DNA from 3 places in the Comamonas faecalis genome. Region 2 is predicted to be linked to each of the others. Evidence: predicted binding sites of a transcription regulator. Region 2 holds the regulator's gene; each other region holds the start of a gene.

Region 1 (7,150 bases), on a different contig from region 2:
GCGCGCCTGCAGCAGCGCATCGCGACCTGCCCATGCCGGGCTGGCACACCGCCCTGCCGCGCTGGAGCGCCGGCCTGCGCATGGGCCTGGCCTCGGGCCTGCTCAACCCCAAGAACGCGCTGTTCTACGCCAGCCTGTTTGCGCTGCTGGGCAATGCCGCCACAGGCGTACGGTGGTTTTACGGCGCCTGGATGTTTACCGCCGTGCTCGCCTGGGATCTGGCCGTGGCCGTCGCCATCGGCCACCCCCGGGTGGTCGCGCGCTTCACCCGCCAGGTGCCCCGCATCGAGCGGGCGACGGGCGTGGTCTTGCTGCTGGCGCTCGGGATGGTGCTGATCCGGTAATGCCCAGGCCCGGGCGCGCTACGATGCCGCCCCACAGGTCGACACGCGCCACAACCCGGAGACATCCACCCCATGCAACCCTACGACGCCGCCATCCTCATCGGGCGCTTCCAGCCCGTGCACAACGGCCACCTGGCGCTGCTGCGCGCGGCGTTGGCGCAGGCGCGCCAGGTCATCGTCATCCTGGGATCGGCCCACCAGGCGCGCACGCCGCGCAACCCCTTCACTTGGCAGGAGCGCGCCGACATGCTGCGCGCCGCGCTGCCCGAAGCCGAGCGCAGCCGCATGGCGCTGCTGCCGGTGCGCGACTACTACGATGAGCCGCGCTGGGCCGAGGCGGTGCGCCAGGCCGTCGCCGCGCACCTGCCCGCGGATGCCCGCATTGCGCTGATCGGCCACTTCAAGGACGACACCAGCGGCTATCTGCGCGCCTTCCCCGGCTGGCCGCTGGTGCGCATGCCGCGCCAGGGCCAGTTCGACGCCACGCCGGTGCGCGACGCCTATCTTGGAGCCGCCCCCGGCGCGCTTGAGCCCGCACTGGCGGCACTGACCGGCCAGTTGCCCGCCAGCACCCGCGACTGGCTTGCGCGCTTTGCGCAAACGCCCGACTACGCCGCGCTGCAGGAAGAATGGCGCGTGCTGCGCGACTACCGCGCCAGTTGGGCCAACGCGCCCTACCCGCCGGTGTTCGTCACCGTCGACGCGGTGCTGCGCTGTCAGGATCAGGTGCTCTTGATCCGCCGCGCGCACGCGCCGGGCAAAGGGCTGTGGGCGCTGCCCGGCGGCTTTCTGGAGCCCTACGACACGCTGTGGCAGTCCTGCCTGCGCGAGTTGGCCGAGGAAACCCTGCTGCAACTGCCCGAGGCGCAGCTGCGCGCGGCGCTGCGCGGCGTGCAGGTGTTCGACCACCCGCAGCGCAGCCAGCGCGGACGCGTCATCACCCATGCTTTCTGCTTCGACCTGGGCGACACCCCCCTGCCCGCGGTGGAAGGCGGCGACGACGCGGCACACGCGCAATGGGTGGCGCTGGCCGACCTGCCGGCGATGGAGGCGCAGTTCCACGATGACCACTGGCAGATCCTCGGCCACTTTTTTCCCTTGCCCGCGCCGCTGAGGTCTTGAAATCGGCGACAACGCCCTTATCATTAGCACTCAAGGCGGATGAGTGCTAACAACACCATCTGCTGCAAATACGAAACGCCCGCCTCCATTGCGGGCGTCTTGTTGGGCATTTCGCCTTTTGTTTCAACTTAGGAGCCTTGCAAATGAAACTGCGCCCCCTCGCCGATCGCGTGATCGTCAAGCGCCTGGAAAACGAGACCAAGACCGCCTCGGGCATCGTCATCCCCGACAACGCTGCCGAGAAGCCCGACCAGGGTGAAGTGCTGGCCGTCGGCCCCGGCCGCCTGGATGAGGATGGCGACCGCGTCGCGATGAGCGTCAAGGTCGGCGACCGCGTGCTGTTCGGCAAGTACAGCGGCCAGACCGTCAAGGTCGAAGGCGACGAGCTGCTGGTCATGAAGGAAGACGACCTGTTCGCGGTCGTCGAGCAGTAATTTGGAAGCCGTTGGGCGCCCCGCCGGCTGCACCGCGCATGCCCGGACATGCAAGGCGCCCAACCCACGAACGCAACACTGGAGTTTTGAAAAATGGCAGCAAAAGACGTAGTTTTCGGTTCTGACGCCCGCGCCCGCATGGTCGAAGGCGTGAACATCCTGGCCAACGCGGTCAAGGTCACCCTGGGCCCCAAGGGCCGCAACGTGGTGCTCGAGCGCAGCTTCGGCGCCCCCACCGTGACCAAGGACGGCGTGTCCGTGGCCAAGGAAATCGAGCTCAAGGACAAGATCCAGAACATGGGCGCGCAGCTGGTCAAGGAAGTCGCTTCCAAGACCAACGACATCGCCGGTGACGGCACCACCACCGCCACCGTGCTGGCTCAGGCCATCGTGCGCGAAGGCACCAAGTACGTGGCCTCCGGCCTGAACCCGATGGACTTGAAGCGCGGCATCGACAAGGCCGTCGTCGCGCTGGTCGAGCAGCTCAAGAAGCAGTCCAAGGCCACGACGACGAGCAAGGAAATCGCCCAGGTCGGCTCCATCTCGGCCAACGCCGACGAGTCCGTGGGCAAGATCATTGCCGACGCGATGGACAAGGTGGGCAAGGAAGGCGTGATCACCGTCGAAGACGGCAAGAGCCTGGACAACGAGCTGGAAGTCGTCGAAGGCATGCAGTTCGACCGCGGCTACCTGTCGCCCTACTTCATCAACAACCCCGAGAAGCAGGTCGCGCTGCTGGAAAACCCCTTCGTGCTGCTGTTCGACAAGAAGATCAGCAACATCCGCGACCTGCTGCCCACGCTGGAAGCCGTCGCCAAGGCCAGCCGTCCGCTGCTCATCATTGCCGAGGACGTCGAGGGCGAGGCCCTGGCGACTCTGGTGGTCAACACCATCCGCGGCATCCTGAAGGTCGTCGCCGTCAAGGCCCCCGGCTTTGGCGACCGCCGCAAGGCCATGCTGGAAGACATCGCCATCCTGACGGGCGGCAAGGTCATCGCTGAAGAAGTGGGCCTGACGCTGGAGAAGGTGACGCTGGCCGACCTGGGCCAGGCCAAGCGCGTGGAAATCGGCAAGGAAAACACCACCATCATCGACGGCGCCGGTGCCGCCGCCGACATCGAGGCGCGCGTCAAGCAGGTGCGCATCCAGATCGAGGAAGCCACCAGCGACTACGACCGCGAGAAGCTGCAAGAGCGCGTGGCCAAGCTGGCCGGCGGCGTTGCCGTGATCAAGGTCGGCGCTGCCACCGAGGTCGAGATGAAGGAGAAGAAGGCCCGCGTCGAAGACGCACTGCACGCCACCCGCGCTGCGGTGGAAGAAGGCATCGTCGCCGGCGGCGGCGTGGCCTTCCTGCGCGCACGCCAGGCCATTGGCGACCTGCAGGGCGACAACGCCGAGCAGGATGCCGGCATCAAGCTGGTGCTCAAGGCCATCGAAGCGCCGCTGCGCGAAATCGTGGCCAACGCCGGTGGCGAGCCCTCGGTGGTGGTCAACGAAGTGCTGGGCGGCAAGGGCAACTACGGCTTCAACGCCGCGACCGACACCTACGGCGACATGCTGGAGATGGGCATTCTGGACCCGACCAAGGTGACCCGCGCCGCGCTGCAGCACGCCGCCTCCGTCGCCTCGCTGCTGCTGACGACCGAAGCCATGGTCGCCGAGTCGCCCAAGGACGACGCACCCGCCGGCATGCCCGACATGGGTGGCATGGGCGGCATGGGCGGCATGGGCATGTAATCGCCTACGCGACGGGAAGAAGGCTTCAGCCTTCTTCCACGGCCCGCATCACGAAAGGCTGCTTCGGCAGCCTTTTTTGCGTCTGCATCATTCCGTTCGGGCGAATTTTTGAAGGACGGCAAGCAATCGACTTCTGCCGCCGACTGGCCCCCATTCGGAAAGTAGGAAAATTTTTCTTATAGTTACTAAGAATCATTCTCATTTATAGCGATAATGCACTCAGGCCGCGACGCACGACGTTGCGGCACGACGCTCATCGTGGGGTCGCCAGCGGGTCGTTCAATGCAGCCCGTTGGCTACTTTTTGCCAGTCACCGGTTCGCCCTTTAGCCAGGCATTTTTTTGCACGAACACGAGCGCATTCTTCGCAAGTCCGCCCGATTCCGATGGAGAGCCGCTGCGCCGTGCCCTACCCCGAAGAAGACTCCGATCTGCTGGCAGCGGAACATGGCGTGCTGCTGCGCCACTTCGGCGCGCTGCAACGGCGCTGCACCGAGCAGGCCCGCGCCCAGGCCCAGGAGATCGCCCGACTGCAGCAGCAACTGGTGCGCGTGCGCGCCCAGGCCGTCGTGCTGTGCAGCGTGCTGGCCTGGGAGCGCGAAGACCGCCGCCGGCAACTCGCTGCCAGCGCCGCCTGGCTCGAACCGGATCTTCTCCCTCCAACGAACACCCATGCCGAAACCGATGCCGAAGCCGAACGGCTGGCGCGCAGCCAGCGCTACGCCGATCTGGTGATCTGCCAGACCGGCTGTGTGAGCCACGGCCATTTCTGGCGCGCCGAGGATTTTTGCCGGCGCAAGGGCGCGACCTGCGTGCTGGCCGAGCAGCCCGACGCGCTGCGCATCCTGCGCAGCCAGCCCACCGAGCAGGCCCAGCCCGCCGAACCCGCCACCGTGAACGACAAGGACATGCCATGAGACAGCCCGCCCTCCAGTTCCCCGCGACCGCCCAGGACGCCTCCATCATCAACGACACGCCCGACCACCCGCTGCTGAGCGAATGGAAACAGCTCACCCGCGAGGGCCTGGCGGCCCGCCGCGCGCACTGCCTGGCGCACGCGCTGGCCTGGTACACGCGGGCGCTGTGCGTGGCGCGCCAGCTGCTCACCCATGCGCAGGACAGCCATGCGCCGCACGAGCGGCTCGCCGCCTACGTCACCGCCCACCTGAATCTGGCCGACTGCTACGCCGACATGAACCAGCCTGCCAGCGCCGCCGAATGCCTGTGCCGCGCCCACCACAAGCTCATGGCACTGCAGGACAGCGACGCCGCGCCACAGCCCCTGCGCCTGGAGGCGGCCCGGCTGCTGCAGTCCACCCGTGCGGCCTTGCAGCAAGGCCGGCGTGCGCGCAGTGCTCAAGCACTGCATACGCTGCATGCATTGCCCAATGCCCTGATGCATTGACCCGGAGAAGCGGTTGTTGGCCGCTTGCGCTTGCCATCCTTATCGAATGCGAGTGCGGGTGCGCCTGCCTGGCGCCCACATCACAGGGGCGCCGCCGTGCGACTCAACGCATGCGTTGCAGCAGTCCGGCCGTCGAGGCATCGAGCCCCGCCACGTCACCGCTTTGCAGGCGCGGCAGCAGGTCCAGCGCCATTTGCTTGCCCAGTTCCACGCCCCACTGGTCGAAGCTGTTGATGCCCCACAGGCTGCCCGAGCAGAACACCCGGTGCTCCTGAAGCGCCACCAGCGCGCCCAGCGAGGCGGGCGTAAGCGCGTCCAGCAGCAAGAACGTGCTGGGCCGGTTGCCCGGAAAGTGGCGGTGGCCGCAGTCGCTGTGCCGGCCCTGCATCAGCGCCCGCGCCTGGGCCAGCGCGTTGGCCAGCAGCATCTGGTGGTGGCCCGCCAGCGCGTGCATGCCCTCGCGCACCGCGACGAACTCCAGCGGCAGCACGTCCGGCCCCTGGTGCAGCAGCTGGAAGAACGCATGCTGGCCGTTGCTGCCCGGCTCGCCCCACAGCGCCGGCGAGGTGGCATAGGGCAGCGCCCGCCCGTGGTGGTCGACGCGCTTGCCGTTGCTCTCCATCTCCAGCTGCTGCAGGTGCGCCGGCAGGCGCCGCAGGTTGGCGTGGTAGGGCGCGATGCAGCGGCTGCCGAAGCCATGGAAGTTGCGATACCAGACGTCGAGCAGCGCCAGTCGCACCGGCAGATTGTGCTCCAGAGGCGCGGTGCGGAAATACTCGTCCATTGCGTGCGCGCCGGCCAGCAGCGCGCGAAAGCCGGCGTCGCCAATGGCGATCGCGATCGACAGGCCAATGGACGACCACAGCGAATAGCGCCCGCCGACCCAGTCGGCGAAGCCGAACGTCGTGGTGACGCCCCAGTCACGCGCCGCGGCGACGTTGCTGGTCAGCGCGACGAAGTGACGCGCCACGTCCTGCCCGCCCTGGGCGTCGAACCAGGCGCGCGCCGAGCGCGCGTTGGTCATGGTCTCCAGCGTGGTGAAGGTCTTGGAGGCGACGATAAACAGCGTGTGCTCGGGGCGCACGTTGCGCAGCACGCGGTCGAGTTCGTGGCCGTCGATGTTGGAGACGAAGTGAAAGCGCTTGCCCAGCACCCGGTAGGGCTCCAGCGCCACCACCGCCATCTGCGGCCCCAGGTCGGAACCGCCGATGCCGATGTTGACGATATCGGTGATCTGCGCGTCGGCCCGCACGCTCTCGGCAAACGCCAGCATCGCATCCAGCGTCTGGTGCACCTCCTTCAGCGCGCCGGCCACCCAGGGCTCATCGCCCGGCAGAGCCAGGCCGCGCGGGCGGCGCAACAGCGTATGCAGCGCAGCGCGCTGCTCGGTGATGTTGACCGCCTGGCCGGTCAGCAGCGCATCGCGGTGCCGCTGCAGGCCGCAGGCGCGCGCCATGTCCAGCAGCAGGCGCTCGCTGCCCCTGTCCCACAGGTTTTTCGACAGATCGGCAAACACCTCGGGTGCCTGCTGGCTGAAATGCGCAAAGCGCTGCGGGTCGCTGGCAAAGGCCTCGCGCAGATCGAGCTGACGTCCCTGGCGCTCGAAGTAGGCGCGCAACTGCGCCCATTGCGGCGTCTGGTCGCAGCGCGGCCCCAGCGCTGCCTGCGCGGTCTCGCATTCCTGTGGCATCACGGCATCCATGCGGGCAGCCCTCAGCGCTTGCGCACCACGACGCTGCCCACCGAATAGCCGGCGCCAAACGAGCAGATCACGCCTGCGTCGCCCGCGGCCAGGTCGCCGCGGTGGCGATGGAAGGCGATGATGGAGCCGGCCGACGCGGTGTTGGCGAATTCGTCCAGGATCAGCGGCGCGCGGTCGCGGCTGACCTCGCCCACCAGCTTCTTGATGACCAGCTGGTTCATGCCCTCGTTGGCCTGGTGCAGCCAGAAGCGGCGCACCCCGGCAGGCTGCAGATCCAGGGCGTGCAAGTGTTCCTCAATGTGCGCGGCGGCAATCGGCACCACCTCCTTGAACACCTTGCGCCCTTCCTGGCGGAAGGTCTTGTCGCGCGCGGCCGGGTCGCTGTCCTCGCTGCGGTTGAGAAAACC
Region 2 (4,095 bases):
GTGTTATTACTTATTGATTAATATTTATTTCAATAAAACATGAAAAAGACTTGACAATTAAAAAGTCAATAAAACTAAAAAAATAAATGCTAAGTATTTTCCCTGGTCGCACCCGAGAATATCGCGGCGACGCCCCTGCGAAAGGGATGGTTACGCCGCCCCGAGTGACGAGCGCCAGAGCGGGCAAGCTTGCGCCGCACGCTCTGGCGCTCGGAACGAATGCGGTTCGGATCCCGGGGTATGGGGCAGCGCCCCATGTTGCCGTCCAGCTCGCGCGCGTGCCCCGTGCAGTGGAAGTCATGGCATCCTGCGCGCCCCCTGCTGGCCTGGCCCGCGCGTGATGGTCAACCCTGCCGCATCCGCACGCCCGCACATGACAGCGAACCGAGCGCGGCCATGCCAGTGAAACCGCAGCCGCGGCCCCTCGTGTTTGATAAACAAATTGCCTGCAATACACTTCGTCACAAAGGAGGGCAGGGGGATGGGAATAGAGGATCGGGACTACTATCGCGAACGCTACGCGAAGCGCCAGGGCATGCGCTACAACGCGGCCAAAGGCACGTACAGCAGTGCGCAAGATTGGTATGCCCCGAAGCAATACCGCACGTACGTTGAAGACGGCCCCGAGCCAGAACCCGGCGAAACAAAGCGGCCGCCACCGAAGCGCCCGTCCGTCGCGCAAAAGGCCGCAGATCGTGGGTCCGGCCCGCCGGATATTCCAGGCTCTAACCTGCCCTGGTACATGCAAGCTCTGATCTATGCGGCTCTGACGTTCACGTGCGTGACCGCTTACAAGCTTCTGATCGGTAAAAAGCCGCGCATCGCTCCCAATCCGGTTGTTACAGCGCCTGCGTTCGTGCCTGAATCCGCACCGGTGCTGATTTACCGCCCGCAGCGCCCTCAGGTTGACACGGCAGCGCAGCAGGAGAAGATGCAGCGCAGACAGCTTGAGGATCAGCGCGCAGCAGCTGCGCACGCTGCCCATATCGCCAAAACGAAAGATCGGGATGCGCGGTGGAAACGCTTCTACCAACCATCGCCGCCTTGCCGCTCCAACCCTGGAACCGTCGATTGCGCCAATGAGTTCATCCGCGCGCGGCGCGCCTTCGACGCGTCCAACGAATGAGCTCAATGCATTGCTGGAAAAACCCCGGCCTATTCTGAGTTGACCATTTACGGATACGCCCGCGTCTCAACGCTCGAACAGAACACTGCCGCGCAGCTCGCGGCCTTCCGGCGTGCCGGCATTGAACACGTCGTCGAAGAAAAGCGCTCCGGCGTCAAAGACCGCCCCGAGCTCGACAAGCTCCTTCTGCAGCTGCAGGCCGGCGATACGCTCGTTGTCTACAAGCTTGACCGCCTGGCGCGCTCCGTCTCCCATTTCGTCAAAGTGTTCGACGCGCTCAAAGCCAAGGGCGTCGGCTTCCGCTCACTGACCGAAGCGATAGAGACCGACACGCCGCAGGGGCGCATGTTCCTGCACCTGCTGACCGCGTTTGCGGAGTTCGAAAGGGAGTTGATCAGGGAACGCTGCCTTGCTGGGCAACGTGCGGCGCGGGCCGCTGGGAAGACGTGGGGAAGAAAACGCTCGCTGTCCGACGAGGACACCGCTCAAGCCGTTGCAGCCTGGCGTAGTGGCTGGTACACGCAGGCCATCCTGGCCGACATGCTCGGCATCACTGTCCCCTGCATGCGTGACCACATACACCGGTACGAGAAGCGCGGGCGCTGGCGGGAGGAGTGACCTCGGTAAAATGATTCGATGCTTGACGATCGTTCCAGGTTGTTGCTCAAGGCGCTGGTGGAGCGCTACATCGCCGACGGGCAGCCGGTCGGTTCGCGCACGCTCTCGCGTGCGTCGGGCCTTGAATTGTCGCCTGCGACGATACGCAATGTCATGGCCGACCTGGAGGAACTGGGGTTGATTGCCAGCCCCCACACTTCGGCCGGGCGCGTGCCCACAGCCAAGGGCTACCGGCTGTTCGTCGACACCATGCTCACGGTGCACAAGGAGCAGCTGCCAACGGTGCAGATCCGGCCCGAGCAGCCGCAAAAGGTGATTGCCAGCGCGGCGCAAATGCTGTCCAGCCTATCGCAATTCGTCGGTGTCGTGATGGCGCCGCGGCGTGCCTCGGTTTTTCACCACATCGAGTTCCTGCGCCTGTCCGAGCGGCGGCTGCTGGTCATCATCGTCTCGCCCGACGGCGACGTGCAAAACCGCGTCATCTTTACCGAGAGCGACTACGTGCAGTCCCAGTTGGTGGAGGCGGCCAACTTCTTGAACTCGAACTACGCGGGACTGGCCATCGAGCAGGTGCGCGAGCGGCTCAAGGACGAGGTCGATCGTCTGCGTGGCGAAATCGCCGCACTGATGCAGGCGGCGGTCAGTGTCAGCAGTGAGGCAATGAGCGCGTCGCAGGATGAGGTGGTGATCTCGGGCGAGCGCAATTTGCTGGCGGTGTCGGATTTTTCTGGCGACATGGGCAATCTGCGCCGGGCGTTCGACTTGTTCGAGCAGAAGACGCAGATCCTGCGCCTGCTCGACATCTCCAGCCGCGCCGAGGGCGTGCGCATCTTCATCGGCGGCGAGAGCCAGGTCGTGCCGTTCGAGGAACTGTCAGTCGTCAGCGCACCCTACGAGGTCGACGGCCAGGTGGTGGGTACGCTGGGCGTTATCGGCCCCACGCGCATGCCGTATGACCGCATGATCCACATCGTCGATATCACCTCGCGCCTGGTCTCCAACGCGCTGAGCCACCGCCAGTAACGATCCTTGCGCCGCCCGTTTGGCTCGTCGCAAGTGCGCCGATGTCACGGCGGCCGCTCAGCCTCCTCGCCAGACCGGTAGATCCAGCGCAAGGGGCGCGGCGGCAAGCTGCACTTGCTACCATATTGCACTGCAACAGAGCTTGCGCCATTGAGACCATGGAACTCGACGACCCTTATCACGAACTTGGCCTGGCACCGGGCTCCAGCGATGCCGAGGTGAAGGCAGCGTGGCGCCGCCTGTCCGCGCGCTGGCACCCTGATCGCAATGACAGTCCGCATGCGCTGAGAAAAATTCAGTCCATCAATCGAGCCCTGGAAATGATCCGCAGCGCCCGGGACGAGCAGGAGGCTGAAGTCGAGGATCCCGCCCACGGTGCACAGGAACCCACTATCGAGCACACCATCAGCCTCACGCTCGAAGAGGTGGTGACCGGCTGCGTCAGGGAAGTGCGGGGAGAGGTGGTCGAAGACTGCGCCGAATGCAAAGGCAGCGGGCTGCAACTGCAGGCTACTGAGTGCAGCGAATGCAGTGGTGCTGGCCACATCCGGCAGCATCTCTGGTTCGCTTGGGTCGCGTCCACGGTCGAATGCGCAGCCTGCCATGGGCAGGGCAAGAAGCACCAAAGCTGCACTGCCTGCGCAGGCAGCGGCAAGGCACCAGCGAACAAATACCGCTGTCGGGTGCAGGTCGCGCCTGGCGCACGTGCTGGCGACCTGCTCGATGCGACGGCCCGCGTGCAAGGCAGTCAGCGCCGGCGCAAGCTGGCGCTGCGCGTGCGCGTGGAACTGCAGTCGCACGAGTTCTTCATGGCCGAAGCCGATGGAATCTTGAAGTGCGAGCTACCCGTCGACGGCTTTGCATGGATGGCCAACCGCTGGATCGAGGTTCCAACTCCTCGCGGGCTGCAGCAGATGAAGCTGCAGCGAGGTCACCTGAACTACCGTATCAAGAACGCGGGTCTGCCGTGGACGAACGAGGCAGAGGCTGCGGACTGCATCGTCACCGTCGTGCCGATGTTTCCGGATGAGTTCAGCCAGGAGCAGGAGGCAGCGATCGATCGGCTGGTGACCAGCAACTCCGGAATGGCCGGCACGTCGGCCGGCGATCGCATGGTGGCATGGAACCGGATGGTGAGCAGCTGGCAGGATCGGTGCAGGTGAACCCTCAGGGCTTCTGGTCAGCGGCTGTCACTTTAGAAAAGCTGGCGATGTGCGCCATCGATATCTCCGGTGATGGGGAGTCTTGCTGTAGTCAGCACTTTTACATGGATCTGGTTGCGATCCGTGGCTCAGGCCAACCCCGGCCGTTTTGCACGGAATTGGCAC
Region 3 (7,150 bases), on a different contig from region 2:
CGTGATCATGGTTGCCGGCGTCAACGGCGCGGGCAAGACCACGTCGATCGGCAAGCTCACCCGCCACCTGGCCGACCACGGCCAGAGCGTGCTGCTGGCCGCGGCCGACACCTTCCGCGCCGCCGCGCGCGAGCAGCTGGGCGTGTGGGCCACGCGCAATACGGTCGAGATCGTCAGCCAGGAAGGCGGCGACCCAGCCGCGGTCAGCTTTGACGCCGTGACCGCCGGCAAGGCGCGCGGGCGCGACGTGGTGCTGGTGGACACCGCCGGGCGCCTGCCCACGCAGCTGCACCTGATGCAGGAGCTGTCCAAGATCCGCCGCGTGATCACCAAGGCCGACGCCACCGCGCCGCACGAGGTGCTGCTGGTCATCGACGGCAACACCGGCCAGAACGCGCTGGCGCAGGTGCGCGCATTCGACGACGCGCTCTCGCTCACCGGGCTGATCGTCACCAAGCTGGACGGCACCGCCAAGGGCGGCGTGCTGGCGGCGATTGCGCAGGAACGCCCGGTGCCGGTGTACTTCATTGGCGTGGGCGAGCAGCTGCAAGACCTGGAGACCTTCAACGCGCGCGAATTCGCCCAAGCGCTGCTGGGCTGACCACCCACTGCCACACCCAGCGCCCGCAACCACCCCATGCTGCTGGAACTGACCCAAGGTGCCGCACTGCTGCTGGCGCTGTGTTTCCTGTACAGCGCCGGAATGCGCCTGCTGACGAATCACCCGCGCACGCTGCAGCTGCTCGCCGGGCTGCTGTTTGGCGCCATTTGCATCGTCGGCATGCTGCAGCCGCTGCAGCTGGCGAGCGGCGTCATCATCGACGCGCGTTCGGTCGTGCTCAGCATGGCGGCGCTGTTTGCCGGCCCCTGGGCCGCTACCATAGCCGTACTGCTGGCCGCAGCCGCGCGTATTGCGCTGGGCGGCACCGGTGCAGCCATCGGGGTGGCAGCCATCGTGTTGTCGGCCGGTGCCGGGCTGCTACTGCGCCTGGCGCACCAGCATCGGCAGCTGCGCCTGTCGCTGCCAGTCCTGCTTGCCTTCGGCGTACTGCTGCACCTGGCCATATTGGCACTGTTTCAAGTGCTGGAGCCTGTTGCGGTCACGCGCGTCAACCGCCACCTGGCACTGTCCTATGTGCTCGTTTTCGCCCCGGCCACGGCGTTTCTCGGCTGGCTGCTGCGCGATGCGCACCAGCGCCAGCAGACCGAGCAGCAATTGGAGGACAGCACCGCCCGCCTGCGCGCGCTGACCCGCTCCATCCCCGACCCGATCTTCGTCATTGACGACGAAGGCCATTATCTGGAGGTACTCACGCCCGACGACTCACTGCTGGCACTGCCCGCACGGCAACTCGTCGGCCGGCGCCTGCATGACGTGCTTCCCGCGCCCATGGCCAGCCAGCTGATGCAGAGCATCGCCTACACGCTGCACAGCGGCCAGCCGCAGAACCTGCGCTTCGAACTGAACACACCCAGCGGGCTGCGGCATTTCGAGGCGCGCTGCCGGCCGCAGGGCATGAGGCTGCATGGACGCGCAGCCGTCGTCTTCGTCGCCCACGACCGCACGCTGCAGATGCAGGTGGAAGAGGCGCTGCAAGAGTCCGAGCAGCGCCTGCGCACGCTGCTGGCCGACATGCCGGCGGTTGCGGTGCAGGGCTACCGCGCCGATGGCGCAGTCACCTTCTGGAACCAGGCGGCCGAACAGCTGTATGGCTATAGCGCCGAAGAGGCACTGGACAGCAACCTGTACGCGCTGATCATCCCCGATGCCATGCAGCAGCAAGTGCGCAGCGACGTCGCCCGCATGTTCGCCACCGGCGAGCCTGTGGCCGCCGGCGAGCTGTGTCTGCGCCACAAGAGTGGCGCCAGCGTCGACGTCTTCTCCAGCCACGCCTTTGTGCACGTTCCCGGGCGCCCGCCCGAGATGTTCTGCATCGACGTCGACATCTCGGCGCGCAAGGCGGCCGAGAAGCAGGCGCTGTACCTGTCGCTGTACGACGCGCTGACCGGCCTGCCCAACCGCCGCCTGCTGGGCGACCGGTTGCAACAGGCGCTGGCCGGGCGCACGCGCGGCGGTTCATGCGCTGCACTGCTGTTCCTGGACATCGACCACTTCAAGACACTCAACGACAGCCAGGGCCATCAGGCGGGCGACCAGCTGCTGGTGCAGATCGGCGAGCGGCTGCTGGCCTGCGTGCGCGAGCACGACACCGTCGCGCGCCTGGGCGGCGACGAGTTCATTGTGCTGCTGACGCTCTTGAGCAATGACCGCAGCCATGCCGCGGCTCAGGCGCGCACGCTGGGTGAGCGCATCCTGGCCGCGCTGCGCAGGCCCGTGGCACTGGCCGGCCAGGAACACCACCCGACGGCCAGCATGGGCATCACGCTGATCAGCGAAACAGACACGAATGCCGAAGCGCTGCTGCAGCAGGCGGATCTGGCCATGTACCGCGCCAAGGACGAAGGGCGCAACCAGCTGCACTTCTTCGACCCAGCCATGCAGGCCAGCGTCGACCAGCGCCTGCGCCTGCAGGCCGAGCTGCACCACGCGCTGCAGGATCAGCAAATGCTGCTGTACTACCAGCCCCAGGTCGACGCGCAGGGGCGCGTCACCGGTGCCGAGGCGCTCTTGCGCTGGCAACACCCCACGCGCGGCCTGGTCGCCCCCGGCGCCTTCATTGCACTGGCCGAGGAGACCGGGCAAATCCTGGAGCTGGGCCAATGGGTACTGCAGCAAGGCCTGTGCCAGCAGGCGCGCTGGCGCGCCGACCCGCAGCTGGCGCCGCTCAAGCTCTCGCTCAACGTCAGCGCGCGCCAGTTTCGCCAGCCCGGCTTTGTCGACACGCTGCGCCTGCAGCTGACCGACAGCGGCGCCGACCCGGCCCACATCGCGCTGGAGCTGACCGAAAGCCTGCTGCTGCAGGAGCTGGACTCGGTGATCGCGCTGATGCAGTCGCTGCGCGCCCTGGGCCTGACGCTGAGCCTGGACGACTTCGGCACCGGCTACGCCAGCCTGAACTACCTCAAGCAGCTGCCGCTGCAGCAGATCAAGATCGACCAGGGCTTTGTGCGCAACCTGCTCGACGACCCCAAGGACGCGGCCATCGCCACCGCCATCGTCACCCTGGCCGACGCACTGGGCCTGCAGGTCATCGCCGAAGGCGTGGAGACCGCGGCCCATCACCGCATCCTGCTGGAGCGCGGCTGCCGTCACTTCCAGGGCTACTGGTTCGGCCGCCCCATGCCGCTGGCCGACTTCGAGGCCATGGTGCGCGCGCAGCACGCGCCGACGGCGTAAACCTCATTCAGACGCCGCTGCCCGGCGCATCGACCTGCTGCGCCACCCACTGCGCATAGTCGGCGCTGGCCTGCGCCGGCTGCGCCACCAGCTGCGGCAGCTCATACGGATGCGCGCCGCGCAGCCACTGCAGCAAGGCGCCCGCCGCCTGCGGCGTCGTCTTGCAGGTCACGCGCCACTCGGCATCCTCGTGCAGCGCGCCCTGCCAGACATAGTGCGAGGCAATCGCCTCCACCTGCGCACAAGCCGCCAGCCGCGCCTGCACGCAGCCCGAGGCCAGGCGATGGGCGTCGGCGGCGCTGGCGACGGTGGTGGTGACGATGGTGATCTGGGGTGTGGCGGGGCTGTGCATGGCGTGAGTCTGGCACGGGCTGCCTGGCGAGCTGATGATGCGCTGAAGTCGACTGCCTTATCCACGCGGCCAGATGGCACCGGGCATCCATCTGCGTCCCTCAAGCCGTGCATTTCCGTTGCCAGGTTATTTGGCTGCGTGACTATGAAACTTTCGGATTGCGGCAACGGTTGTCCGCACTGGAACAAGGTGCGCAAGCCGCCCCCATATGACAGTGTTTGACTCCGCTTTGCCCAGCTGAGGGAACTTTGCCTTTAGCACTCCATCCAATCGAGTGCTAACATCCCTCCATGCAACAAAGGACGAACGATATGAACCTCCAGACTGCATCCGCCGCAACTGCACTGGCACCGGCAAACGTCTGGTCTATGGTGCCGGCGCTGGGCAATCTGGATGCCTACATCGGCGCCGTCAACCGCCTGCCCTTGCTCACGCCCGAGCAGGAAAAAGACTACGCCCATCGCCTGAAGAACGACAACGACCTGGACGCCGCCGGGCGGCTGATCCTGTCGCACCTGCGCCTGGTCGTCTCCATTTCACGCCAGTACCTGGGCTATGGCCTGCCGCAGGGCGACCTGATCCAGGAGGGCAACGTGGGCCTGATGAAGGCGGTCAAGCGCTTCGACCCCGACCAGGGCGTGCGGCTGGTGAGCTACGCCATGCACTGGATCAAGGCCGAGATCCACGAATACATCCTGAAGAACTGGCGCATGGTCAAGGTGGCGACCACCAAGGCGCAGCGCAAGCTGTTCTTCAACCTGCGCTCGATGAAGCAGGGCTTCAAGGCCGACGCGCTGGACACCGACACGCATCGCGAGACGCTGTCCGAGCACGAAATCGACCAGATGGCTACCCAGCTAGGCGTCAAGCGCGAGGAAGTCATCGAGATGGAGACGCGCATGTCCGGCCGCGACGTGCTGCTTGACCCCGCGCCCAGCGACGACGGCGAGCAGGCCTGGGGCCCGATCGCCTACCTGAGCGACTCGGCGCACGAGCCGACGGCGATGATCGCGTCGCGTCAGCGCGACGAGCTGGCCAGCGACGGCATCCACCAGGCGCTTGAAGTCCTGGACGCGCGCAGCCGCCGCATCGTCGAGCAGCGCTGGCTGCAGGTCAACGACGACGGATCGGGCGGCATGACGCTGCACGAGCTGGCCGCCGAGTACGGCGTGAGCGCCGAGCGCATCCGCCAGATCGAGGTTGCGGCAATGAAGAAGATGCGCAAGGCGCTGGCCGAATACGCCTGACGCACCGGCCTACCTGCGCCGCACTGCGGCGATGGATAATCAAGGGCGCGCACCCCACCGGGTGCGCGCCTTTTTTCTGGCCCGCGCCCGCACGCCGCTGCTTCCCGGCACACCAAGCGACAAGCCCGGTGCGGTGCCCAACGGAGCATCGATCCATGAATCCAACCCCTTCCCTGGCACGACGCAGCCTGCTGGCACTGGCGCTGGCCGGTGTTTGCGGCGGCGCGCTGGCGCAAGACGGCGCCAGCGGCGCCACCGCCACGCCCGGCTGGCCGAGCAAGACCGTGCGCCTGGTCGTCGGATTTCCGGCCGGCTCCTCGCCCGACCTGACCGCGCGCCTGTTTGCCGAGCCGCTATCCCGGGCGCTGGGCCAGAGCGTGATCGTCGACAACAAGGTGGGCGCGGGCGGCAACATCGGCGCCGCGCAGGTGGCCCGGTCGCACGACGACCACACCATCGGCCTGTTCATCAACGGCAATCTGACGATTGCCAAGCTGCTCAACCCGCAAGTGGCCTACGACCCGCACAAGGATCTGGCGCCGCTGTCGCTGATCGGCGTGTCGCCGCTGGTGCTGACGGTGCCGGCGCACCAGACTGGCGTGCCGGCCGACGCGGCGGCGTTTCTGCAGGCCGCGCGCCAGGCGGGCGACACCTGGAGCTACGGCACGCCCGGCGTGGGCACGGTGGGCCACCTGGGCATGGAGCTGCTGAAAGCCCGGGCCGGCATTAATCCGCTGCACATTCCCTACCCCGGCTACCCCCAAGTGGCCACGGCCATGCTGGGAGACCAACTGCAAATGGCACTGCTGCCACCGACGCTGGCGCAGTCGCAGGAAGACGCCGGCAAGCTGCGCCGCCTGGGCGTGACCTCCAGCGGGCGCAGCGCGCTGGCGCCGGGCGTGCCCAGCCTGGCCGAGCTGGGCGTGAAGGACTTCGAGCTGGAAATCTGGAACGCATTCGCCGCGCCGGTCAGCATGCCGGCCGCGGTGCGCCAGCGCCTGTCGGAGCTGACCGGCGAGATCGCCCGTCGCCCCGAGGTGCGCGCCCAGCTGCTGCAGCAGGGCTGGCAAGCGGTGGGCTCGTCGGCCGAGGGCCTGGCCCAGCGCATCGCACGCGATACCGCCACCATGGGCCGTGTGATCCGCGAGCAGCGAATCAGTGCGCAATAGCAGGACAGGCTGATCGGCGAGGCATCGCTGGCCCCCACCCCGGCCCTCCCCCAGAGGGGGAGGGAGAAAGACCGTTCCTCGCTCCTTCCCCCTTTGGGGGAAGGGTGGGATGGGGCTGCATGCAATGGGCGCTGCACCAAACCCGCGATCAATCCCTGGTCGCTCTCCGCTGCACGCAGGCCACGTAGGCATCGCCGTCGGGCGGCTGGCGCGTGGTTTGCGCCTGCCACAGCATCTGGCCCAGGCATTCCATGGCGGCATGGTGGGCATCGTGCAGCGAGCCCAGGCGCGCGGCCAGCAGTTCCACCGCCTGGCGGATGCCGCGCGGCTGGTCGACGCTGCACTGCTCGCTGATCGACAGGTGCATCGACAGGTGCAGAAAGGGGTTGCTACCCTCGGGGCCGTCGCTGTACTGGCGCGCGACGGCGGCGTCGGCATCGGCCAGGTCGGCGTGGTATTCAGGGTGCTCGGCAATCCACAGCGCGGCCAGCGTCTCGATGGCCTCCATGGGCTGGCCGGCCTGCTGCTTGGCGTGCGCGGCGCAAAAAAAGCGCCGGACGTCGGCGTGGGTGGGTTGGAACATGGTGTCAGCGTAGCACGGCGGCACAAGCAAACGAGGGCCACATGGGCCCCCGTGCCGTATGGCAATGCCGCCTCATTACGCCCATTCCTCGGTAACAGGCTGCTTGACCCCTTCCCCCTCTGGGAGAAGGCAGGGATGGGGGCCAGCATGTCCAAAAGCTACGTTGGTGTGGTTGACGTCGCTGGCCCCCACCCCAACCCTCCCCCAGAGGGGGAGGGAGAAACAATCAGCCATCACGGCATGTATCCGAGACCAACCGCGCCCACCTTCACATGTAACAGGCTGCTTGACTCCTTCCCCCTCTGGGGGAAGGCAGGGATGGGGGCCGGCATGTCCAAAAGCTACGTTGGTGTGGTTGACGTCGCTGGCCCCCACCCCAGCCCTCCCCCAGTGGGGGAGGGAGAAACAGTCAGCCTTAGAAGGTAGTCAGAACGTTGATGAACCAGCCGCGGCTGCGGTAGGACAGGTCGGTCAGGTCGTCCGAGTAGTTGGTGAAGTTGT

What was found. The regulator HrcA, encoded in region 2, represses chaperone genes, less so after heat shock. The targets are predictions, from matches to a motif close to TTAGCACTCNNNNNNNNNGAGTGCTAA.
Region 1: the regulator HrcA is predicted to act here: its motif matches at 1,490-1,516, upstream of groES (co-chaperone GroES).
Region 3: the regulator HrcA is predicted to act here: its motif matches at 3,905-3,931, upstream of rpoH (RNA polymerase sigma factor RpoH).

What each region holds. Positions count from the first base shown of each region.
Region 1 covers NZ_BAABBP010000014.1:84,076-91,225, reverse strand. Annotated here, with positions in the region: gene ABD767_RS09770 (LysE family translocator) at 1-344, shown strand, start outside; gene ABD767_RS09765 (bifunctional nicotinamide-nucleotide adenylyltransferase/Nudix hydroxylase) at 417-1,466, shown strand; gene groES (co-chaperone GroES) at 1,610-1,900, shown strand; gene groL (chaperonin GroEL) at 1,994-3,637, shown strand; gene ABD767_RS09750 (hypothetical protein) at 4,041-4,553, shown strand; gene ABD767_RS09745 (hypothetical protein) at 4,550-5,041, shown strand; gene pgi (glucose-6-phosphate isomerase) at 5,145-6,743, opposite strand; gene ABD767_RS09735 (beta-ketoacyl-ACP synthase III) at 6,755-7,150, opposite strand, start outside.
Region 2 covers NZ_BAABBP010000013.1:60,340-64,434, forward strand. Annotated here, with positions in the region: gene ABD767_RS09160 (hypothetical protein) at 482-1,126, shown strand; gene ABD767_RS09165 (recombinase family protein) at 1,166-1,744, shown strand; gene hrcA (heat-inducible transcriptional repressor HrcA) at 1,763-2,767, shown strand; gene ABD767_RS09175 (DnaJ domain-containing protein) at 2,926-3,930, shown strand.
Region 3 covers NZ_BAABBP010000006.1:47,053-54,202, reverse strand. Annotated here, with positions in the region: gene ftsY (signal recognition particle-docking protein FtsY) at 1-601, shown strand, start outside; gene ABD767_RS04860 (EAL domain-containing protein) at 638-3,298, shown strand; gene cutA (divalent cation tolerance protein CutA) at 3,306-3,650, opposite strand; gene rpoH (RNA polymerase sigma factor RpoH) at 3,962-4,897, shown strand; gene ABD767_RS04845 (tripartite tricarboxylate transporter substrate-binding protein) at 5,053-6,066, shown strand; gene ABD767_RS04840 (DUF1841 family protein) at 6,215-6,649, opposite strand; gene ABD767_RS04835 (OmpA family protein) at 7,065-7,150, opposite strand, start outside.